Regions from separate parts of the Agrobacterium radiobacter genome, predicted to be linked through region 3. Evidence: riboswitches for the same ligand, from Rfam matches in the RefSeq annotation. Region 3 holds a riboswitch; each other region holds the start of a gene.

Region 1 (5,760 bases), 100 kb from region 3:
ACGCACGACAAGAGTGCGCTGGAAAAATTCCAGCATTTTCTCCATTCCAGCCCGGCGGCCGTACCGCTTATCGTTCTGGTGCTGTCGCTGGTTATTTTCGGCCTGCTCCTAGGCGGCAAGTTTTTCTCCGCCTTCTCGCTGACCCTCATCCTGCAGCAGGTTGCGATCGTCGGCATCGTTGGCGCCGCGCAATCGCTTGTCATCCTGACGGCGGGCATCGACCTTTCGGTCGGCGCGATCATGGTTCTGTCCTCCGTCGTCATGGGGCAGTTTACCTTCCGTTACGGTCTTCCGGCGGAGCTTTCCATTCTCTGTGGTCTCGCCGTCGGCGCATTTTGCGGCTTCATCAACGGCGTGCTGGTTTCGCGCATGCGCCTGCCGCCCTTCATCGTCACGCTTGGCATGTGGCAGATCGTGCTTGCGACCAACTTCCTCTATTCCGCGAATGAGACGATCCGGGCCCAGGACATTGCCCAGCAGGCGCCGATCCTGCAGTTCTTCGGCGCCAATATCCGTTTCGGCAACGCGGTCTTCACCTATGGCGTCATCGCCATGGTTCTGCTGGTCGCCCTGCTCTGGTATGTGCTGAACCGCACCGCCTGGGGCCGCCATCTTTATGCCGTGGGTGACGATCCTGATGCTGCGGAACTCGCTGGTGTCAATGTCAAGCGTATGCTGACCACCGTTTATACCCTGTCCGGTCTCATCTGCGCCTTTGCCGGCTGGGCCCTCATTGGCCGTATCGGCTCGGTTTCGCCGACCGCCGGCCAGTTCGCCAACATCGAATCCATCACCGCGGTGGTTATCGGCGGCCTGTCACTGTTCGGCGGACGCGGCTCCATCATGGGCATGATTTTCGGTGCGCTGATCGTCGGCGTCTTTTCACTCGGTCTCCGGCTTATCGGCACAGACCCGCAATGGACCTATCTGTTGATCGGCGTCCTTATCATCTTGGCTGTCGCAATCGACCAGTGGATCAGAAAGGTAGCAGGCTGATGGCAAAAGAACCTATCCTCACAGCACGCAATCTCGTCAAACGCTACGGTCGTGTGACCGCCCTCGACAATGCCGATTTCGACCTTTATCCGGGCGAAATCCTTGCCGTCATCGGTGATAACGGCGCCGGCAAATCCTCTCTCATCAAGGCGATTTCCGGTGCGGTGACACCCGATGAAGGGGAGATCAGGCTGGAAGGCAAGCCGGTGCAGTTCCGCTCGCCGATCGAGGCGCGCAAGGCGGGCATCGAAACCGTCTATCAGAACCTTGCGCTGTCTCCCGCATTGTCCATAGCTGACAATATGTTTCTCGGCCGTGAAATCCGCAAGCCCGGCATTCAGGGCAGCCTGTTCCGGGCGCTCGACCGCCCGGCCATGGAAAAATTCGCCCGCGAAAAACTGTCGGAACTCGGCCTGATGACGATCCAGAACATCAATCAGGCGGTGGAAACCCTCTCCGGCGGTCAGCGCCAGGGCGTGGCGGTGGCGCGTGCGGCAGCCTTTGGCTCCAAGGTCGTCATCCTCGACGAGCCGACGGCGGCACTCGGCGTCAAGGAAAGCCGTCGCGTTCTCGAGCTTATTCTGGATGTGCGCTCCCGCGGTCTGCCGATTGTCCTGATCTCGCATAACATGCCGCATGTTTTCGAGGTTGCGGATCGCATCCATATCCACCGGCTCGGTAAGCGCCTGTGCGTCATCAATCCGAAGGACTATTCCATGTCCGACGCCGTCGCCTTCATGACCGGCGCCAAGGAAGCGCCGAAGGAAACGCTTGCCGCATGACGCTGAAGCTTGAGACGATCGTCGAAGACGTTCTTCGGCGGGCAGAGGGTCAATCCCGTTTCATCATAGCCATTGCCGGTCCCCCTGGGGCCGGCAAATCCACGCTGGCGGATGCTCTTTGCGAGGCCTTGTGCGCGCGAGGCGAAACGGCTGCCGTCCTGCCCATGGATGGCTTCCATATGGACAATGGCATTCTTGAGGAACGGGGCCTGCTGCCGCGAAAAGGCGCACCTGAAACTTTCGATGTGCGCGGCTTCCTTGATATCGTGTCCGCTGTCCGCAAGGGCGGGCAGGAGGTGCTTGTTCCGGTTTTCGACCGCTCCCGGGAGATTGCCATTGCGTCCGCCCGGGCGATCGCGCCGGAAACACGCCTTATCCTTGCCGAAGGCAACTATCTGCTGCTGAACGAAGCGCCCTGGACAAACCTCTCCGAGAGCTTTGACCTCACCATCTTCGTGGGCCCGTCCGTCGCCGTGCTGGAAGAGAGGCTGCGGAACAGATGGCAGGGTTATGGTCTCGATGCCGCTCAGATCCATGCCAAGCTTTTCGTAAACGATCTTCCCAACGGAAAAAGGGTGATCGAAAACGCCCGTCCAGCCGATATTCACATCGATATCTGGGAATAGATTAACGCTTTCCAGTTCTTTACCGGCAAAGCGCGTTTGCCGTTAAGCCTTTGTTGACCATGTGTTGAATCTTTTTGATCCACAGGGTGGGGCTTTTGTGTGTCTATTCATTGACGTGAAAATTTCCTCATATACTATATGTGGTGTTCAAGGTTCTTCCGATTCGCAAGGGTTGGGAGCTAAGACGGGAATTCGGTGCGTAACGCCATCATGGCGGAACAAGGCCGAAACTGCCCCCGCAACTGTAAGCGGCGAGCATCGTTCCGATTTGGGTCACTGGAGCCAAAAGCTCCGGGAAGGCCGGAATAGATGTTGTGACCCGCAAGTCAGGAGACCTGCCTTGAGCGCAAACGTCCACGGGCGGGGTGTCCGGAGGAAGGTGTTGACGCAAATGATTTGCGTGCGCCCTTTTCTGCCCCCTCCAGAACAAGCTTCGGGGTGAAGTCATGCCAGTGCATTTCTTTAAGTTGCTGCGCTCGTCGGCGTAGAGAGTGATTTTGTGCGGCTTGCAGCATTTTGGGAAAACCGGAGCCCGGTTTCCATCCGAAAATGCGAAGAGTTGCTTGGGCTACGCGCCTCACCTGAATGACAGATCCACCGCCACCCGATTGCGATTGTAATCGGCAATGTTGAGCCGTGTCCGAAATCGGCTTCGAGAGAGGAAATCATGACCGTCACCGTTTACAGCAAACCCGCCTGCGTCCAGTGCACCGCCACCTATCGTGCGCTCGACCGCATTGGTGTTCCCTATGAGATCATCGATATCTCCGAAGATGCGGATGCGCTCGATCACGTCCGGGGTCTTGGTTACATGCAGGTTCCCGTGGTCGTCGCCGGCGAACGCCATTGGGCGGGTTTCCGGCCGGATATGATCGGCTCGATCAGCTGAGGCGGTAAGGTGATGGGCCTGATCGTCTATTATTCCAGCCGCTCTGAAAACACCCATCGTTTCCTTCTGAAACTGGGGCGGCGTTTGTTTCGCCTGCCGCTCGGCGCTGAGGACGACGTGCCTCATGTGTCGGAACCCTATGTGCTGGTCACCCCCACCTATGGGGGCGGCGGCACCAAAGGGGCCGTGCCTAAGCCGGTCATCCGGTTTTTGAACGAGCCCTCCAACCGAAATCTCATTCGCGGCGTCATCGCGGCGGGAAACACGAATTTTGGCACCGCTTTCGCATCCGCCGGAGATATCGTCTCGCGCAAATGCGCGGTGCCGTTTCTCTATCGCTTCGAGCTTCTCGGCACGGAAGAAGACGTCGCCAACGTCAAACATGGATTGGAACGATTTTGGACACGCTGACCTCGAGCGCGCTGCGCAAGGACGCCAAACAGCCGGCAGCCGCAAGCCAGAAACCGCTTGATGCGGGGCTGGACTATCACGCGCTGAACGCGATGCTGAACCTTTACGACGAGAACGGGAAGATCCAGCTCGACAAGGATCGGCTGGCCGCCCGGCAATATTTCCTCCAGCACGTCAACCAGAACACGGTATTTTTCCATAACCTCAGGGAAAAGCTCGATTATCTGGTGACGGAGGGATATTACGAGCAGGAGGTGCTGGACCAGTATTCCTTCAATTTTGTTCGTGACCTCTATGACGAGGCCTATGCCCGGAAATTCCGTTTTCCGACCTTTCTCGGCGCCTTCAAATATTACACCTCCTATACGCTGAAGACCTTCGACGGAAAACGTTATCTGGAGCGTTATGAGGATCGCGTCTGCATGGTGGCGCTGGCCCTTGCGCGTGGTGATGAGCAACTTGCCCGCAATCTGGTCGATGAAATCATTTCAGGCCGCTTCCAGCCGGCCACCCCGACATTCCTCAATGCCGGCAAAAAGAGCCGCGGCGAGCTGGTCTCGTGTTTTCTGCTGCGGGTGGAAGACAATATGGAAAGCATCGGCCGCTCCATCAATTCGGCCTTGCAGCTTTCCAAGCGCGGCGGCGGCGTGGCGCTGTCCTTGACCAATATTCGCGAATTCGGAGCGCCGATCAAACAGATCGAAAACCAGTCCTCCGGCGTCATTCCTGTCATGAAGCTGCTGGAAGATTCTTTTTCATATGCCAACCAGCTTGGCGCACGCCAGGGTGCTGGCGCGGTCTATCTGCATGCCCATCACCCTGACATCATGCGCTTCCTTGATACCAAGCGCGAAAACGCCGACGAAAAAATTCGCATCAAGACGCTGTCGCTCGGCGTGGTGATCCCCGACATCACCTTCGAACTCGCCCGCAACAACGAGGACATGTATCTGTTTTCGCCCTATGATGTGGAGCGGGTCTATGGCGTGCCGTTGACCGAGATTTCGGTCAGCGAAAAATATCACGAAATGGTCGCCGACAGCCGCATCCGCAAGAAGAAGATCAAGGCGCGCGAATTCTTTCAGGTGATCGCCGAAATCCAGTTCGAGAGCGGTTACCCCTACATCATGTTCGAGGACACGGTGAACCGCGCCAATCAGATCGCCGGCCGCATCAGCATGAGCAATCTCTGCTCGGAAATCCTGCAGGTCAGCGAAGCGAGCGAATTCAATGCCGATCTGTCCTACAGCCATATGGGCAAGGATATTTCCTGCAATCTCGGTTCGCTCAACATTGCCGCTGCAATGGATTCGGACGATTTCGGCAAGACCATCGAGACCTCCATCCGGGCGCTGACAGCAGTGTCTGATATGAGCCACATTTCCTCCGTCCCCTCGGTGGAAAAGGGCAATGATGCGAGCCACGCCATCGGGCTCGGCCAGATGAACCTGCACGGCTATCTGGCGCGCGAACGCATCTTCTACGGTTCCGAAGAGGGCGTCGATTTCACCAATATCTATTTCTACACCGTGACCTATCATGCCATCCGCGCTAGCAACCGGCTGGCGGTGGAAAGAGGCCAGAGCTTCAAGGGCTTTGAAAATTCGAAATATGCCTCGGGCGACTATTTCGACAAATATACCGACCGGGAATGGTTGCCCGCGACCGAAAAGGTGAAGGAACTGTTCGAAAAGGCCGGCATTGCCATTCCGACGCAGGAGGACTGGAAGGCGCTGAGGCAGGACGTCATGGCATCAGGTCTTTATAACCAGAACCTACAAGCTGTGCCGCCGACAGGTTCGATCTCCTATATCAACCACTCGACGTCTTCCATTCATCCAATCGTCTCGAAGATCGAAATCCGCAAGGAAGGCAAGATCGGCCGCGTTTATTACCCGGCTTCCTATCTCTCGAACGACAATCTCGAATATTATCAGGATGCCTATGAGATCGGTCCTGAGAAGATCATCGACACCTATGCGGCGGCCACCCAGCATGTCGATCAGGGCCTGTCTCTGACGCTGTTCTTCCGCGATACGGCAACGACGCGCGATAT
Region 2 (5,760 bases), 1.9 Mb from region 3:
AGGCCTTGTCTTAGGCTTCTGTTTTCACGATGGAATTCACCGCAATGTGACTTCTTTTCGCCATCCGGAAAGGGCATCCTCGCGCCGTTCCATCTAGCGCCCGGTGTCCCAGCCGGAATCAAGGAGAGTGTGCATGAAACTGAAAACCATCACGGCGGCCATGCTTTTCGGCTGTCTTTGCGCCGGAGCGGTCTACGCTGCCGGCGAAGTCGAAAAACGTGAAGGCATGATGAAGCAGATCGGCGGCGCCATGGGTTCACTCGCCGCCATCTCCAAGGGCGAGAAGCCCTTTGATGCTGATACCGTCAAGGCCGCCGTGACGACCATCGGCACCAATGCCAAGGCCTTCCCGGAGCAGTTCCCCGCCGGCACCGAGACCGGCAGCGCGGCTGCTCCCGCCATCTGGGAAAATTTCGAGGACTTCAAGGCCAAGGCCGCCAAGCTTGGCACGGATGCGGACATCGTTCTCGCCAATCTCCCCGGCGATCAGGCGGGCGTTGCCACCGCCATGAAGACGCTCGGGGCCGATTGCGGCACCTGCCACCAGACCTACCGTCTGAAGAAATAATCGAATGATTCTGGAAACGCCGCTTCCCGGCGGCGTTTTCTCACGCTCGAAAGGCATCTGACCGGGTCAGGTGAGAATGGGGAGAGGGGTATGTCCTCCATCTGGACGAAACTCGCTGGCGGGGCCGTGGTCGCGGCGATTGCCGGCTACGGCATATTCGCCTGGGTCACCGCGCCGGAACGTCAGGCGCCAAGCCATTGGGTCAGCCTTGGCGAACCGGATCTGGCCAATGGCGAAACGCTGTTCTGGGCGGGCGGCTGTGCAAGCTGTCATGCCGCACCCGATGCGAAGGGTGAGGCGCTGTTGACGCTTGCGGGCGGGCAGGCGCTGAAAAGCCCCTTCGGCACCTTTCATGTGCCCAATATTTCTTCCGATCCGCAGCATGGTATCGGCGGCTGGACGCTGGCGGAATTCGGCGATGCGATGACGCGTGGTGTGGGCAGGAACGGTGAGCACCTTTACCCGTCCTTTCCCTATGCCTCCTATGCCCGCATGACGCAGAAGGACATCAACGATCTCTTCGGTTATCTGAAAGCCCTGCCGGCCAGCCAGAACGATGCGCCGGATCACAAACTGCCGTTCCCGTTCAACCTGCGCATGGCGCTGGGCGGCTGGAAGTTCCTTTATTTCGACCCCTCCGCACCGCCGCGCGTCGAGCTTGCCAATGCCAATGCCGAATTGCTGCGCGGTCAATATCTGGTGGAAGGGCCGGGCCATTGCGGCGAGTGCCATACGCCGCGCAATGCGCTCGGCGGTTTCCTTGCCGATAAGTGGCTGGCTGGCGGCCCCAATCCGGAAGGCGAAGGCCGCATTCCTGACATTACCCCCGGCTCGCAAAGCATCGGAAGCTGGGCCAAGGTCGATATTGCGAGCTATCTGGAAACCGGCTTCACCCCGGAATTCGACAGCGTCGGCGGTTCCATGGTCAAGGTGCAGCAGAACATGGCGCATCTGACGGCGGATGACCGCGATGCGATCGCCGCCTATCTGAAGGCCATTCCGGCGCGGTAGGGTGCCCTGGGCGCATGCGCGCCCATTGACTCCCGCCGCCACCCATCGGATAACAATCCTGTGATGGTTCCTTCCGGGCGTTCCGGAAGGTGAAAAGGGAACACGATAGGGAGAAATCCTCATTCGTGGCTGCCCCCGCAACTGTGAGCGGAGAGCCTGAAACGAAGTGCCACTGGCAAGCCATTTTCCGGGAACCGAGGTTTCCAGGGAGGGCGATGCCGGGAAGGTGTTTCAGGTTTTGACCCGTAAGCCAGGAGACCTGCCATCACGGAAATGTCCATGCCGGCGGGGTGTCCGGAAGAGCGGAATTTCAGGGTGGCGAGATCAATGCCTCCCTGTGTCAGTCTCGTATCCCCGTGGTGAAGTGTATCGCATGCGGTCTTGCGGCTCCCGCCGTTCGGCCGTGTCTAAAGGCGCGGGGTCGCGCCGGGAGAGGGGTCACCATGTCCATCCAGCAGAATACGGCCAATTCAGCCGTTTCCGCAAAAACGGGCAGCTTCGCGCAATCGCTGACGGCGATCGTGCTTGGCCTGTTTGTTGTCGGTTTTGTCGGCTTTTCCCATGTGGAAGCCGTTCACAATGCCGCGCATGACACGCGTCATGCCAATGCCTTCCCCTGCCATTGAGGGGAAACGGCATGTCATCTTTTCGCAATATCGTCTTTACCGCGGTTCTCGTCGGCATTCTCGGCGGCTTTGCCGTGTCTGCCATGCAGGCTTTCGGCACCACGCCGCTCATCCTTCAGGCGGAAACCTATGAGAGCGCCGGTGGCGAGGCGCCTCACAGCCATGATGCGACGGCGCCCGGTGCTGCGGTTCCCGCCCATGAGCACAATGACGAGGCCTGGGTTCCGGCCGATGGCTTCGAGCGCACCGCCTATACTGTCGCCGCCAATGTCCTGACCGCCATCGGTTATGCGCTTGTCCTGACCGGCCTTATTTCGCTGCGCGGCACGAATGGCGGCTGGCGCGAAGGCCTTCTCTGGGGCGTTGCCGGTTTTGCCGCCGTCATGCTGGCCCCGATGATCGGCCTGCCGCCGGAACTGCCGGGCAGCCCGGCCGCCGCACTTGAGGCGCGGCAGATCTGGTGGCTCTCGACGGTTGCCGCAACCGCGGGCGGCATTGCGCTGATCGCATTCCGCCGCGAACCCTGGGCCATCGTTCTGGCGCTGGTGTTGATCGTCGCGCCGCATGTGGTGGGCGCACCCCTGCCGCCGGAAGGTGAACATGCGCTGGCGCCGCTGCCGCTGGAGCGTCAGTTCATCGTCGCCGCCACCATCACGAGCTTCGTTTTCTGGGCTTTGCTCGGAACATTGAGCGCGTTTTTCCTGAAGCGCTTCCAGCAGGCGTAAATCCATGCAGGACGCAGCGGAATGGAGTGAGGAACTCGATGCGCTGCGTTTTGCCGTTCCCGGTCACGGCGCTTTCTGCGCCGTGCACCGCCTTGCCTTCAAGGCGGTGCTGGGGCCGAGCCCTACAGAAGAGGGGGCTCTTGCCTTTTCCACGACCATGAGGTCGCCTTTGTGGCGGCGGCACTTGCCAAGATAAAACATGCAAATTCACCTGCCGGCCGTAGCCTGCATTTGAACAGCCGCGATATTCGCCGGGCGATTGCCGGGGAGGGCGGCGATCACGCAGCACGTGTTTGCCGGGTGCTGGATCAGCGATAATCATCGCTGTTCTCACCTCCGTCATCCCGGCCTCGAGCCGGGATCCAGCCAGCCCAAGTCCTTGGGCTGAGAGGAGTCTTTCCGCCGCGCAGACGCGCGTCGGCTGGATTCCGGCCCAAGGCGGGAATGACGGGGAGTAGAGGGAGTGCAAACAACCGAGACGGCTGCGCCTCAGCGATGCTCCGCCGCAAAAACCTGAAGTTCCGCCTCGGCTTCCGGACCAAAGAGGCCGAGGTGTTTCAGGATTTCCACCGCAAAACTCACCGGCGCGCTGCCGGCGGCCGTGATGATGCCGCGATCGCTGACTGCTTTCGGCTGGTCGCGATAAAGCGCCTCGCCGCTATAGACGGCATAGGCCTTGTGCGATGCCAGCGAATTGCCGGTATGGGCGACATCGTTCAGAACGCCCGTGCCGCCGAGCGCGCTCGCCGCCGCACAGATGCCGGCCACCAGCCGGTCCCTGTCGCGAAACCGGTGCACCAGCCCGCCAAGATCGACAGCCGTTCCCTTTTCCCAGCTGAGACCGCCGGGAATGACAAGCGCATCGATGCCAACAGGATCAAGCGCGTCATAGGATGTGTCAGGCGTTACATTCAGCCCGCCCATGGACGTTACCGGCCGGCCATCAGGCGTGGCATAGATGATTTCGACGCCGAGATAGCCGCGCGCTGCGGCAGCAAGCAGCGCCGGTTCCCAGTCAGCAAAATCCTGCGCGAGCGCAATGGCGATCCGTGTCATGGTCGTCTCCGTTGATGCCAATCAGGCAATTGACTGCATGTAGCGCATGCCGGTAACCGGCCGGGGCGCGAAATCCATGTTTTCGTAGAAGCGATGCGCCGCGACATTGCCTGTTGTGGCGCTGACGGAAAGATAGTCGCAGCCGAGACGCTTGGCGATATCGCGGGCGCGGGAAACCAGATGCTGACCGGTGCCATGGCCGCGATGGCCGTCACGCACGAAGAGATGATGCAGCTCAAGCCCGCGCCGGCCTTCCTGCGCCCTGTAGAGCGGCAGAAGCAGGGCGTAACCGATCAGCGCGCCATCGGCTTCGGCCACGAGGCCATGCACCCAGGGCAGCGGGCCGAACAGGTCGCGTTCCAGTTTCGCCGGCGTGATCGCCGCCGCATCGCCGTGGTAGGAGGCAAGCAGCGTGATCATCTCGTTGAGTTCGGGCAAGTCCGTCTTGCGTGCGCCACGAATGATGACGACGGGCGGTCTTTCGAGTGTAAGGGAGCTATCTTCGGTCATTTTTTCGGTCCTTTGGTCTTATCGGTGCCGTCAGGACGCTTGAGAAACAACAAAGCCGCCTGACGGCGGCTTGTTGACAACATGATCTGTCGAGCCGCCCTTAGAGGTAGGCCCAAAAGTACGAGCAGGAGATGGGTGCGCGTTCGTTGATCATGGAAAATGCAATGCGCCCGAATCCGTAATCTGTCAAGCCCGGTTTTCCGTTCAGTGCTCACCCTCGCACATGTCATGATTGGAAAGCGCGCGGATGACGTAACAATCCTCGATCGAATGGCCGTGGCAGTGGGAGACGATACGCTCCAGCTCATGCTCCAGCTTCTTGAGGCTGGCGATCTTTTCTCGCACATGGGCGAGATGTTCGGCAGCGATGCGGTCCGCGCCCTCGCATGGCATCTGCCGGTGCTGGCTAAGCGCGATCAGTTCGCGGATGGCGTCGATGTTCAGCCCGAGATCCCGCGCATGGCGGATGAAGGCCAGCCGGTCGAGGTCGGCCTTTTCGTAACGGCGCTGATTGCCCTCCGAACGGTCGGCCTCGCGGATGAGGCCCATCTGCTCGTAATAGCGGATCGTCGGCACCTTGACGCCGGTACGTTTGGACAATTCACCGATGGACAGCATGACTTTCTCCATATCTCGGGCAAAGACGGGAGAACGGGGTGGCTCCGCCGTTCATGGTCTATGCTCTAGTCTCTAGAGATATTGCTTTTCAGCCCGCCATTCAATGGGTTTCAGGCGGCGTCATCCACGCCAAGCGCCTGGGCGAGCGCTTTGAGGACATCATTCTCGATGCCGGATGCGGCTTCTGGCTGTGCCGATGCGGCCATGTCCAGGGCGGGCGTTGTCGTGGAGGTGCCGCTGTCGAGATTCCAGAGTGCTGTGGCGAGGCCGAAGGAAGCACTGGCGGCGGCCGGCGCGATGGCCGTGGCAGCGGTTTCGACGCTCGAAATGGTGCGATGCGCGGCGCGGGTCAGCTCCAGCAGGGCTTCGGTGGTGGAATGGGTTTCCTTGCCTCTCGCCGGCTCAAGGCTCCGGAGCGGAGTGGGATGATAGCTGCTGATGGTTGCTGCGATAGTCGTCATGACTGAGTCCCCTAAGTTTCATGGGGAGATCTCTTAAGGGTCGAAACATTCGCGAAGATTGCGTCAAGCGGGGCTTGAACGGAAAATCTCGCTCATATAGTATACCCCCCTATAGTATATGAGGTCCCCATGTCCCATACGATCCGCAACAAGGAGAAGCTTCTCGCCCGCATCCGCCGCCTGAA
Region 3 (5,760 bases):
CGAGCCGTCCGCGCGCAGGTGCGCCGGAGGGGCCGGGGGCGATATGCCGGCCATCAAGCGCAGCCAGCAGGGCAGCTTTTTCCGATTTGGCGCTTTCAAGCCTCAGAAGATCGGTCTCGGCTTCGGCACAGCGGCCAAAAACATGCTGGCCGTCCTTGATGGCGAAATCCTTGAGGTCGCACAGAAAGGCGTCGATGCGCGACAGGGCCGCATCGGCATCATCCTTCACACCCACGCCCGCCTCAGCTGCAAGCCCAGTCTCCAGCGCCTTTTCGACAATCAGTTTCGCCAGTCGGTCACGCCGGCGGCGATCCAGCCCATCCGCCTGCGCATATTCATCAACGAGCTGTTCCAGCGCCGACTGTTCCGGGGAAAGCCCGGCATTGACCAGCACCGGTGGAACATGGCCGATGGTCACGGCCGCGATACGCCGCTTGGCGACCGCCGCTTCGCCTGGATTGGAAACAATGAACGGATAGACTACGGGCAGCGAGCCGGTGACAATTTCGGGAAAACAATCACGGGAAAGCGCGACCGTCTTGCCCGGCAGCCATTCCAGCGTGCCGTGCGCACCCACATGCACGATGGCATGCGCATCTGCGACCCGCTGCATCCATGCACCGAAAGCGACTAACGCGTGACGCGGCGGCAGGGCAGGGTCGTGGTAATCCACCCGGCGATCCTCGTTGCGGCCCCGGTCGGGCGCGAGCGCCACGAATACTTCGCCGAAACGGGCGACACGAAACCGGAATGCACCATCAACCAATGCGTCGTCGTCGGTTGCTGCGCCCCATGTCGCATTTACGGATGCGGCAGCTATAGGTGGCAGGGTGGAAAAAAAGCTCTCATAGACGGAAAGACCAATCGTCGCTTCCTGCTTTTCGACGCGGTCGAGCAACGCCCGCGCGGTTTTAGGAATATCCTCGACCGCATAACCTGCGCCAGCGAGATCGCGCAGCATTTCGAGAACGCTTTGCGGCACATCAAGACCGACGGCATAACCGGTTCGCCCGGGCGCCGCACCGGGATAATCCGGCATCAGAATGACGATCCGGCGATCCCGTGGAGCGGCATGCCGCAGCCGCAGGAAAGCGGCGATGCGATTTGCCACCTGCTCGACGCGATCGGCCTCGGGTACATTGAGCAAACTCGCGCCACCATCCATTCGCGCCTGTTTGAACGAGATCGCACCGGCAAGAATCCGGCCATCCAGTTCCGGCAGAACGACATGCATGGCAAGATCGGAGGGATTGAGACCGCGCGCATTTTCCGCCCAGCCGTCCCGTCGCGTCGTCGCCATCACTACCTGAAACACCGGCACGCCGAGCCGGTCGAACAGTGTTTTACCCTCGTCATCCGTCTGGCTGGCGAAGGCGGTGGCGGCAATGATGGCGGCGGGTTTGAGATCTGGCAGCACCGTTTCGAGGAAACGGATCGCCTCGCAATCCTTCAGGCCGCTGACAAAAATCGGCAAGGGTGCAAAACCGCGCTGCGAGAGCGCTTCGAAGAGCGCATCCACAGGTGCAGCATCTGCCGCCAGAAGCATGGAGCGGTAAAAGAGGATCGGCAAAAGGGGCGCACCGGCGGGAAAACCCTCGCAGGCTTCCGCCCGATCCATGACGCCCCTGCCGGGTCGGTAGAAACCGGCTTTCGGCAGCGGTTCAGCCTCGATATCCGGCCATGTCTCACCATTTGCAAGGGAGGTAAGACCACCGGCAAGCCGGCCCATATTCTCCTGCCCACCCTCGCGGAAGAAGGAGAGGGCAGAGGCCAAGATCCGCCGATCGACGGTTGATGCCGCTTCAAGCTTTTCATCTCGGTCGCTGCATTCTCCCGGCAGGAGCAGCAGCCTTATTCCGCGCCTGCGCGCCAGAATGGAAAGCTGATCGACACCGTAGCGCCAGCGTTCTGCACCGCCGAGAATCCGGATAAGAATAACCTTGGCGTGTTCCGCCGTCTTTTCAATCCACAGATCGACCGACATCGGGTGCCGAAGCTCGGACAGGTTGGCGGCGGACAGGGAGGGTAGTGTACTCTCGGTTCGCCGCCAAGCCTGTTCCAGCCCGGCCAGATCGCTTGCCGAAAACGATAGCATCACCACATCCGACCGGGGCTGGTTGAGATCAACCGGCTCTATCAGGTCGTCCAGAGACGAGGATGTGGTGGCGAGAATATGCATCGTCAGGCGGCCAGCATCTGCTCGATCTTCTCGCGATTGAGGCCCTTTTCACCGATGACGACGAGACGGCTGCGGCGTTCTTCACCCGCGGCCCAGGGCCGGTCGTAATAGTGGTTGACGCGGCTGCCGACAGCCTGCACCTGCAGGCGCATCGGCTTTGCGGAAACTTCGATGAAGCCCTTGATCCGCAGGACATTTTCCGCAGCAGCCGTCTCGGCGATACGGATAGCCAGCGCTTCCGGGTCGGTGACGGCCGGCAAATCGATGACGAAGCTGTCGAAATCGTCATGCTCGTGGTCAAGCTCGCCATCATGGTGGGTGCGGCGGTTTTCGATATCCTCTTCCACCGCAAGGCCAAGACCGATCAGCACGGCGGGATCGATAGCGCCATTGGAGGCCACGACGATCTTTGCTGCCTTCGGCAGATGTTCGAGAATATGCGCCTTGGCCTTGTCCAGGCCGGCATCGTCAAGAAGATCGGCCTTGGTCAGCACAATAAGATCGGCGCAGGCGACCTGATCCTCGAAAACCTCTTCAACCGGGTCATCATGATCGAGCGCCTCGTCATTGGCCCGCTGAGCGGCGAGCGCTTCCATGTCATGCGCCACCTGCCCTTCGGCGAGGGCAGCGCCATCCACCACGGCCACGACGGCATCCACCGTCACACGGCTCTTGATGGCCGGCCACTGGAAGGCCTGCACCAAGGGCTTCGGCAAGGCAAGGCCCGAGGTCTCGATGAGGATATGCTCCACCTTCGGCTGGCGGCTCAGAATCTGTTCGATGGCGGGCTGGAAATCATCCGCCACCGTACAGCAGATGCAGCCATTGGCCAGTTCGACGATGTTTTCTTCCGGGCAGCTTTCAATGCCGCAGCCTTTCAGAATCTCGCCATCGATGCCGATATCGCCGAATTCATTGACGATGATCGCCAGCCGCTTGCCGTCAAGCTTTTCGAGAAGACCGCGCAGCAGCGTGGTTTTGCCGGCCCCCAGAAAACCGGTAACGATGGTGCAGGGAACGCGGTCCAGAAGGGTGCTCATGATCTCTCCTCGGTAAAATCGAATGGGGGAATGCGCGCCACCATGCCGCGCTTTAATGGTTCGGGGCGGCCGCGCCAGGGCATCAGACCATCGGGGGCGGCGGCCAGCAGCCGCGCGCCGGTCAACAAATCTTCCGCATCACCGGTCGTCAGCCCGCCGAATACATAGGACCAGCCATTGGCGCTGCGCAGCACGGCGCTGAGGCCGCGCTTGCAATTGGCAAGACAGTTGACGGAACGAACGGTGACACCCGTTTCCTCCGCCTTTGCCATGACGGCATCGGCGAGACGCGAACCGGGGCGCGGTTCGGCATTGGCGTCGGCTTCATCGCGACAGCTTCTGCAAATGAAGACGGTCACGCCGGACGCCGTTTCGTCCTGCATGTTTCCACTCGTAGAAGAATATGTCGCTGAAATATCCAAACCGTATCGTTTCCCGCGCCTTGCAAAAAATCTCGGGGTGCGGATGTCGAAAACGGCATGCGGGCAAGCGCAAACCGGATGTTCGATCTAACCGACTGACCGGAGCACCCCGCCCGGCAGACGTTTTTCCTGAAACGGCAGGTCTCCTGGCTCGCGGCTTTACACCCTGACACCGCCTTCCCGAACCATCTTCAAGGGTCCAGTGGCTTTACGGTGCGGGCTTACCGCTTACAGTTGCGGGGGCAGCCACGGAATGACCCGGTAATCGGGTTGGAACCGTGTTCCCTCTTAGCTTCTCCCGTTGCCGGGAAAAGACCGTCAGTCCGTTACCCTTAGGCTGAACGGACGTGAGGGTCAATGCTGCGGGCCCTGCGGCGGCACATTGCCGGGTGCGGCAAATTGGGTATAGTCGCCGCTCCGAATGGCGGGGGCACCGGATCTCGCACAGCTGGATGAAAAGGAAAATGCAATGACACGCGACATCAGCGACAGCGAAGCCGAACGCCACCGGCAGAAAATGGTCAACCGCAAGACGGTGCAGGATGCCGAAGTTGCGGAAAAGACCATCGAAAAAGGTCTGCTGATGATTAATACCGGCCCGGGCAAGGGCAAATCCACCGCCGCTTTCGGCCTTGCCCTGCGCATGCTCGGCACTGGACGCAGGGTCGGCGTGGTGCAATTCATCAAGGGTGCATGGTCGACAGGAGAACAGCAGGCGCTGACCTTGTTCGGCGACAAGGTTGCCTGGCGCACCATGGGCGAGGGGTTCACCTGGGACACGCAGGATCTGAAACGCGATGTCGCAGCGGCGGCAAAGGCCTGGGAAGAAGCCAAGATCCTGATGGCCGACGAAACCATCGGCCTGCTGATCCTCGATGAGCTGAACATCGCACTCCGCTACGATTACCTGCCGCTGGAGGAGGTGGTGGAAACGCTTTCCAGCCGCAGGCCCGATCTGCATGTCATCGTTACCGGCCGCAACGCCAAGCAACCGCTCATCGACGCCGCCGACATGGTGACGGAAATGACCCTCGTCAAACATCATTTCAAGGCGGGCGTGAAGGCGCAGGCGGGGATAGAATTCTGACATGGCTGCACGCGTGCTGATGTTTCAGGGAACCGGCTCGGATGTCGGCAAATCGCTGATGGTGGCCGGCCTTGCACGGGCCTTCGTCAGGCGCGGCCTGTCCGTCATGCCGTTCAAGCCGCAGAACATGTCGAACAATGCGGCCGTGACCGCCGATGGCGGCGAGATCGGCCGCGCGCAGGCGCTGCAGGCGCGGGCGGCGGGCGTGCCGCTTTCCGTGCACATGAACCCGGTGCTCCTGAAGCCGCAGAGCGAAACCGGCGCACAGGTGGTCGTGCAGGGCAAGATCGCCGGCAATGCCAAAGCGGCCGATTACCAGCACATGAAGGCCGGACTGATGCCGCGCGTGCTGGAAAGCTTCGAGCTCCTGAAACAGCAGGCCGATCTGGTGCTGGTGGAAGGGGCGGGCAGCGCGTCCGAAATCAACCTGCGTGCCAATGACATCGCCAATATGGGATTTGCGAGAGCTGCGGACGCGCCTGTGATCCTGATCGGCGATATCGACCGGGGCGGCGTCATCGCCAGCCTCGTCGGTACCAAAGCCGTGCTCGAAGCTGAAGACGCGGCGATGATCGAAGGTTTTATCGTCAACCGCTTTCGCGGTGATCCGGCCCTGTTTTCGGACGGCATGCGGATAATTGCGGAAAAGACCGGCTGGGCCTCCATCGGGCTTCTGCCGCATTTTGCCGACGCCGCACAATTGCCGGCGGAGGATGCTCTCGGGCTTTCCGGCCCGGCTGAGCGGAAACCTGGCGCGAAGATCCGCATTGCCGTGCCGATCCTGCCGCATATTTCCAATTTCGATGATCTCGATCCCCTGGACATGGAACCCGATGTCGAACTGATCCGCGTGCGGCCGGGCGAGACAATTCCTACCGATTGCCGTCTGATCCTGCTGTGCGGTTCGAAATCCACTATCGCCGACCTTGCCGTGCTGAAGAATGCTGGCCTGGACATTGATATCAAGGCGCATGTAAGACGCGGCGGCTATGTTCTGGGCCTCTGCGGCGGATACCAGATGCTTGGAAAAAC
Region 4 (5,760 bases), on a different contig from region 3:
GGCTGAAGCCTGAAGCGGAAAGCCCGTGACCGTCACGGCAATTGCGGCAGCGGCGCAAAACAGTCTGGTCTTTGCAACGGCGTTTGCGAGCATCGTCAACATCATCATCGTGCCAATACTTTCCTTGGGTGCTCGGCCCGCCCATGGGCCGGCAGAAAACGAATATGGGAAAAGCCGCCCTCGTCCGTGGTGACGACACATTTGACTCCGAAAACCTCGGCTATTGTCGCCGGTGTCAGAACGTCCCGCGGCGGGCCGACCGCGATCATCTCACCCCGATGCATGATGGCGACGCGGTCGCAGAACATAGCGGCGTGATTGAGATCGTGCAGCGCCGCAACGACGGTCAGGCCCTGCCGGCGCACCAGATCGAGCAGGCCGATCTGATGGCCTATGTCGAGGTGATTGGTCGGTTCGTCCAGAAGCAGGATATGTGGCTCCTGCGTCAATGCGCGCGCGATATGCAGACGCTGGCGTTCGCCGCCGGAAAGATGATGCCAGTTGCGCTCCGCCTTGTCGGCCATGTCGACATTGGCAAGTGCCGCATCAACAATGGCGTCGTCATTCTGTGACCAGGCGGAAAGCGGCCCGAGATAGGGCGTGCGCCCAAGCTCCACGGCCTGCCGTGCGGTGATGCGCTCTGTCGTTTCAGCCTGTTGCTCCACGAAGGCGAGCCGGCGGGCAAGGTCGCGGCGTCCCAGCGAGGCAAGCGGCTCCTCGCCAAGCGTAACGTGCCCCCGGCGTGGTTTGCGAATTCCCGCCAGCATGGAAAGCAGCGTGCTCTTGCCGGAACCATTCGGGCCGATGATGCCCAGAAACTCCCCGGAACCGACATTGAGCGAAACGCCGCGCACGATATCGATATTGCCGGCATGGAAATGCAGGCCGTGGGCGGATAACTTCATGACCGCGCCCTCTTTTGCCCCAGGATGAAAGCGAAGGCGGGCGCGCCGACCAGCGCGGTGATGACGCCGATGGGCAGCACCTGCCCCGGAATGACGATGCGCGAGAGAATATCCGCGACTATCATGAAAACCGCACCGGTCAGTGCCGTCACCGGCAGCAAGATGCCATGGCGAACGCCGACGAAGATGCGCGCGGCATGGGGAATGACGAGCCCGACGAAACCGATGGAGCCGACCAGCGACACCATCGCGGCCGTCATGATTGCCGAAACCGAGATCAGCACCGCATAGACCCACCGCACCGGGATACCGAGTGAAGCGGCGGCTTGACCGCCGAAGGCAAAGGCATCCAGCGCCCGGGCATACCAGAGACACACAGCAAGACCCGCAAGGCTGACCGGCAGCGCCAGCCAGACATCCGGCCAGCGCACGCCCGAGAGGTTGCCGAGCAGCCAGAACATAATGCCGCGCGCCTGTTCCGCATTGGCGGATTTGGTGACGATGAAAGAGGTCATGGCGTTGAACAGCTGCGACCCGGCCACCCCCGCCAGAATGATGGCGCTGTTGCCATGTCCCGCCCGCACCGCGAGAAGGCTGACCAGAGAAAAGGCCACAAAAGCACCGATGAGCGCGCCGGCCGGCATCGTCAGGAAACCCGCGCCAAAACCCAGAAGCGCGACAGCGACGGCACCGGTGGAGGCGCCGGCGGAAATGCCGAGAATATAGGGATCGGCAAGCGGGTTGCGCAGAAGCGATTGCAGCACCGCCCCGGCGAGCGCCAGCGAAGCCCCGCAGCAGGCGGCGACAACGGCGCGGCTGAGGCGATAACTCCAGACAATGCCCTCATCCAGCGGCTCCAACGGATAACCCGCATGGAAGACACGGTTGGCGATAGTTTTCGCCACGACGTCAAAAGGAATGGCGGTCTCGCCGATGGCCGCTCCAGCCATCAGCGCGACGAGCAGCAGGGCGAGCGCGGCGAAAGCCAGTCCCACCCTGCCGAAATGGACGGAAAGACCGTTCACTTGGCGAGGCCGGCAGCCGAAATCGCTTCAGCCAGCGTTTCGATGCCTTCAATGGTGCGAATGGTCGGGTTCATCGCCTGCGCATCCATCTCGAAGACATGACCTTCCTTGACGGCGGGCATGATGCTGGCCACGGGATCGCTGGCGAGGAACTTCAGCTTGACGGCGACATCGTCAGCCGGGAAGCGACGGCGGTCCATCTTGCCGGCGACGATGACGGAGGGATTTGCCTTGGCGATGGTTTCCCAGCCGACGGTCGGCCATTCCTCATCGCTTTCGATGACATTCTTTAAGCCCAGCGCGGACATGATGTAACCGGGCGCGCCGTTGCGGCCAGCCACATAGGGGTCGATATCCAGCTCGGCGCTGGAGAACCAGAAGACGGCCGAAAGCTTGCCATTTGCCAAGGCGATCTTGGCGCGGGCGGCTTCCTCACGCTTTTTCAGGTCGGCAACGACTTCCTCGCCGCGATCCTGCACGTTGAAGATTTTGGCGAGATCGCGGATTTCCTGATAGATCAGATCCATGGTGAAGCCGGTGTTGCGCACGCCGTCGCCACCGCCGGAATTATCCTTGCCGATGCAATCGGCAGGCGAGGTATAGACGGGAATGCCGAGTTCGGCGAATTGCGCCGGCGTTCCGACGACGCCTTCAGGGCCGATCTGCCACTGGAACTGGGTCGTTACGAGGTCGGGTCTCTTGCCGACAACCGCCTCAAAGCTCGGATCATTATCGGCCAGTCGCTCGACCTTGGCATTGGCCTCCTCGTAGCCCTTCAGAACCGGGCCGATCCACAGCGCCGTGCCGACCACCTTGTCAGCAACCCCGAGCAGATAAAGAACCTCGGTCGTGCTCTGGCCGACGGATACGGTGCGGGCGGGAGCCTGTTTGAAGGTGATCTCCTGACCGCAGCTGTTGATCGTCAGGGGGTAAGTGGTTTCGGCAGCGTTAGCGTTGGCAAGAGGCAAAACCGCAAACGCGGCGGCCAGAAAGCCGGCATGGACCGGCAGGCGTCTAGAATGAAACATGTGTTCTCCAGTCGAAAGTAAAACTTATTCCAGAGCAGCAGGCGTCAGAACGCGCAGCAACAGCGGGACGTCTTGTACGGAGAACGACGACGGGACGCAAACCAAATGTTATGAAATAACATTACAATCTCCTCCTCCGGGCTTCCCCGCCCGTAACGATGGTTCATATTTTGACGGCAGGTCTCCTGGCTCACGGATTTGCGTCACTCATCTGCCTTCCCGCATTCCAGAGAATACAGTGGCATGACGCCTTGAAGCGTCACTGGGATGAACGACAATCCGCTTACAGTTGCGGGGGCAGCCACGGCATTGGGCGAAAAAGATCGCCCGCACCATGTTCCCTATTAATCCCTTCGCCTTTCGGCTGCAGGAACCGTCGCTTTCTCACATAAGGGGCAACGGGCGGGGCGTCAATTGCGATAGTGCCGCACCTCAGCACAAAGACGGGCCAGCCAGGGCGAAAATCATTGCGGAACCAGAGCCAGCCGGTTGCGGCACGTTTTTCGACATGGTGGTAAGCGTTTCGATCACCACCAGGCCGGATTGCGTCAGAAAGTCGGTCAGAAGACCACTGTCACGCACGGCATCGAGACGGACGAGCTGATCGTCCAGATCGGAAAAATGCCGCCTGACCAGCGCAATGGCCTGCGTTTCCTCACCCGCAACGACCGGGCCGACAATATGGCCCCGTCCCGCTGCGCGCCGCAATGCAAAGGCCACGAGACGATCCGCCTCGAACAGGCCATAACCCTTATTTTCCCGCAGGAGACGCTGCAGGACGCGCTGGCGCGAGACACCGAAAGCCGCCTGATCCAGATCCGCAACAGCGGACAAATGGTCCCCCGAAAGCGGCTCGATCCTCTGTTTTCTTCCGAGCGTCGGCATCTCGGCAGGGCAGCGCGCCCTGCCACGAAGGAGATGTACTTTTTCCGCATCTCCGGCAAAACCCAGCCGGGCAAAAAGCCGCCGTGACGCTTCCGTAGCGTTCAGCCGCAGTGCAGCGTCAGGGTAATCTGCCATGAGTTGCCGCACCAACCATGGTGCGACGCCCTGTCCCTGCAAACGGGGGGAAACGATGACCATGCCGACCGTTGCGAAACCTTCATCATAAGGAAACAGCATGGCGGTTGCGACAACGCGGTCGATTTCGTCAAGCGCGGCAAGGCCGATGCCACATTGACGCAGGAAACACCATTCATTCGCGTGGTATCGCCATCCGACAGCCATGGAGAGGGCATGCAGATGATCGGCCTCCACATCGGCGATATCCACGGTTCGCAACTCGAAACTATCGACCTTGAGCAGCTCCATGACAAACGGCTCTCATTCCCTCCGGCGCGGAACCTTGATCCCGGCAGCCCAGCCCACGACATCCGAAGATAACCAGCCTTGCCGGCAGGAATTTTCCGAAAGCGCTGGAAAGACACAACAATCTACCGAAAACACCCCTATTTCAGCAGATAAACGCCGCCGGCCACTCTAAGCTTTTCGACGTTGAAGCGGCGGAGACAGCCATGAACGCAATCGAAATTCTGGAGCGTCTTGTCGGCTTCCCATCGGTCGTCGGAACCGCCAATGGCGATATCGCCGGGTGGATCGCCGATTATCTGGATAGTCACGGCGCGAAAGTATCGCTGCTTGCCGGTCCCGAGGGCGACCGCGCCAATCTCTTCGCCAGCTTCGGGCCGACAGATACCAGCGGATACATCCTGTCCGGCCATATGGATGTGGTGCCTGCCGGTGAGCCGGAATGGTCCTCCGATCCCTTCACCCTGAGAGCGGAAGGCGAGCGTCTTTACGGACGCGGAACCACCGACATGAAGGGATTTCTGGCCACGGTTCTCGCCGCGGCACCGGCATTTTCGCGCATGGCGCTGAATCGCCCCATTCATATTGCCTTTTCCTATGACGAAGAGGCGGGCTGCCGCGGCGTCCCGCACCTCATTGCCCGATTGCCGGAACTATGCGCAAAACCGGCGGGCGCGATCATCGGCGAACCGAGCAATCTGCGTGCCGTGCGCGCCCACAAGGGCAAGGCCGCTGCACGCATCACCATTCGCGGCCGCTCCGGCCATTCCTCGCGGCCGGATCAGGGCGTGAACGCCATCCATTTGATCACCGGCATCATGGCGAAGGCTGTCGAGACCGCACAGGCCCTGACGCAAGGCCCCTTCGAGGCGACATTCGAGCCACCCTATTCCTCCCTGCAGATCGGCACGGTGAAAGGCGGACAGGCGATCAACATCATTCCCGATCTCTGCGCCATCGAACTGGAAGCACGAGCAATTGCCGGTGTGTCGCCGCTCGCCCTGCTCCAGCCGGTGCGTGACGGCGTCGAAGCGCTCGCCGCTGAGGGCATCGACATAGAATGGGCACCGATGAGCGATTATCCGGCGATGTCCCTCGCCGCCGATGCGCCGCTCGTGAAGCTTCTGGAGGAATTAACCGGCGCGCCCTGCATCGCCGCCGTCAGCTACGGCACGGAGGCCGGGCTTTTTCAGGCGGCCGGCATCGACGCCATCATCTGTGGTCCGGGCGATATCGGCCGCGCCCACAAGCCGGACGAATTCATAACGGCCGGCGAACTTTCGGCCTGCCAGTCAATGCTGGAAACACTGGCGAACCGCTGCACGGTTTAAACCTTCGGAACCACGGATATCAGATGACGTTTTTCTTCAATTCCGACGCGAAGCGCGGCGAGATTTTCCGGCAGGCCCTGGCCCGCGACTTGCCGGAGCTGCCCTTCTCGATGGATGCCGACAGCGTTGATGCCGATGCGGTTCGATACCTCATCACCTGGAC

What was found. Region 3 has a riboswitch for cobalamin ahead of MRBLRC7O_RS12290 (DUF1636 family protein). Riboswitches for the same ligand answer to the same signal wherever they lie in the genome.
Region 1: it holds a riboswitch for cobalamin, as region 3 does, so the genes downstream of both, nrdH (glutaredoxin-like protein NrdH) here and MRBLRC7O_RS12290 (DUF1636 family protein) in region 3, are expected to answer to the same signal.
Region 2: it holds a riboswitch for cobalamin, as region 3 does, so the genes downstream of both, MRBLRC7O_RS02675 (CbtB domain-containing protein) here and MRBLRC7O_RS12290 (DUF1636 family protein) in region 3, are expected to answer to the same signal.
Region 4: it holds a riboswitch for cobalamin, as region 3 does, so the genes downstream of both, MRBLRC7O_RS16405 (ABC transporter substrate-binding protein) here and MRBLRC7O_RS12290 (DUF1636 family protein) in region 3, are expected to answer to the same signal.

The regions. Positions count from the first base shown of each region.
Region 1 covers NZ_JBEGHX010000001.1:2,596,552-2,602,311, forward strand. Annotated here, with positions in the region: gene MRBLRC7O_RS12745 (ABC transporter permease) at 1-996, shown strand, start outside; gene MRBLRC7O_RS12750 (ATP-binding cassette domain-containing protein) at 996-1,778, shown strand; gene MRBLRC7O_RS12755 (nucleoside triphosphate hydrolase) at 1,775-2,404, shown strand; cobalamin riboswitch at 2,538-2,761, shown strand; gene nrdH (glutaredoxin-like protein NrdH) at 3,072-3,293, shown strand; gene nrdI (class Ib ribonucleoside-diphosphate reductase assembly flavoprotein NrdI) at 3,306-3,704, shown strand; gene nrdE (class 1b ribonucleoside-diphosphate reductase subunit alpha) at 3,692-5,760, shown strand, end outside.
Region 2 covers NZ_JBEGHX010000001.1:542,088-547,847, forward strand. Annotated here, with positions in the region: gene MRBLRC7O_RS02660 (LysE family translocator) at 1-14, shown strand, start outside; gene MRBLRC7O_RS02665 (c-type cytochrome) at 134-568, shown strand; gene MRBLRC7O_RS02670 (c-type cytochrome) at 659-1,579, shown strand; cobalamin riboswitch at 1,627-1,860, shown strand; gene MRBLRC7O_RS02675 (CbtB domain-containing protein) at 2,023-2,205, shown strand; gene MRBLRC7O_RS02680 (CbtA family protein) at 2,217-2,930, shown strand; partial or broken gene MRBLRC7O_RS02685 (hypothetical protein) at 2,935-3,248, shown strand; gene MRBLRC7O_RS02690 (type 1 glutamine amidotransferase family protein) at 3,420-3,986, opposite strand; gene MRBLRC7O_RS02695 (GNAT family N-acetyltransferase) at 4,008-4,496, opposite strand; gene MRBLRC7O_RS02700 (MerR family transcriptional regulator) at 4,701-5,114, opposite strand; gene MRBLRC7O_RS02705 (hypothetical protein) at 5,225-5,575, opposite strand; gene dmeR (Ni(II)/Co(II)-sensing transcriptional repressor DmeR) at 5,705-5,760, shown strand, end outside.
Region 3 covers NZ_JBEGHX010000001.1:2,491,967-2,497,726, forward strand. Annotated here, with positions in the region: gene cobN (cobaltochelatase subunit CobN) at 1-2,179, opposite strand, end outside; gene cobW (cobalamin biosynthesis protein CobW) at 2,182-3,219, opposite strand; gene MRBLRC7O_RS12290 (DUF1636 family protein) at 3,216-3,602, opposite strand; cobalamin riboswitch at 3,761-3,976, opposite strand; gene cobO (cob(I)yrinic acid a,c-diamide adenosyltransferase) at 4,111-4,728, shown strand; gene MRBLRC7O_RS12300 (cobyric acid synthase) at 4,730-5,760, shown strand, end outside.
Region 4 covers NZ_JBEGHX010000002.1:543,092-548,851, forward strand. Annotated here, with positions in the region: gene MRBLRC7O_RS16390 (pseudoazurin) at 1-108, opposite strand, end outside; gene MRBLRC7O_RS16395 (ABC transporter ATP-binding protein) at 105-905, opposite strand; gene MRBLRC7O_RS16400 (FecCD family ABC transporter permease) at 902-1,930, opposite strand; gene MRBLRC7O_RS16405 (ABC transporter substrate-binding protein) at 1,927-2,958, opposite strand; cobalamin riboswitch at 3,117-3,351, opposite strand; gene MRBLRC7O_RS16410 (GNAT family N-acetyltransferase) at 3,391-4,269, opposite strand; gene argE (acetylornithine deacetylase) at 4,473-5,597, shown strand; gene MRBLRC7O_RS16420 (2-hydroxyacid dehydrogenase) at 5,621-5,760, shown strand, end outside.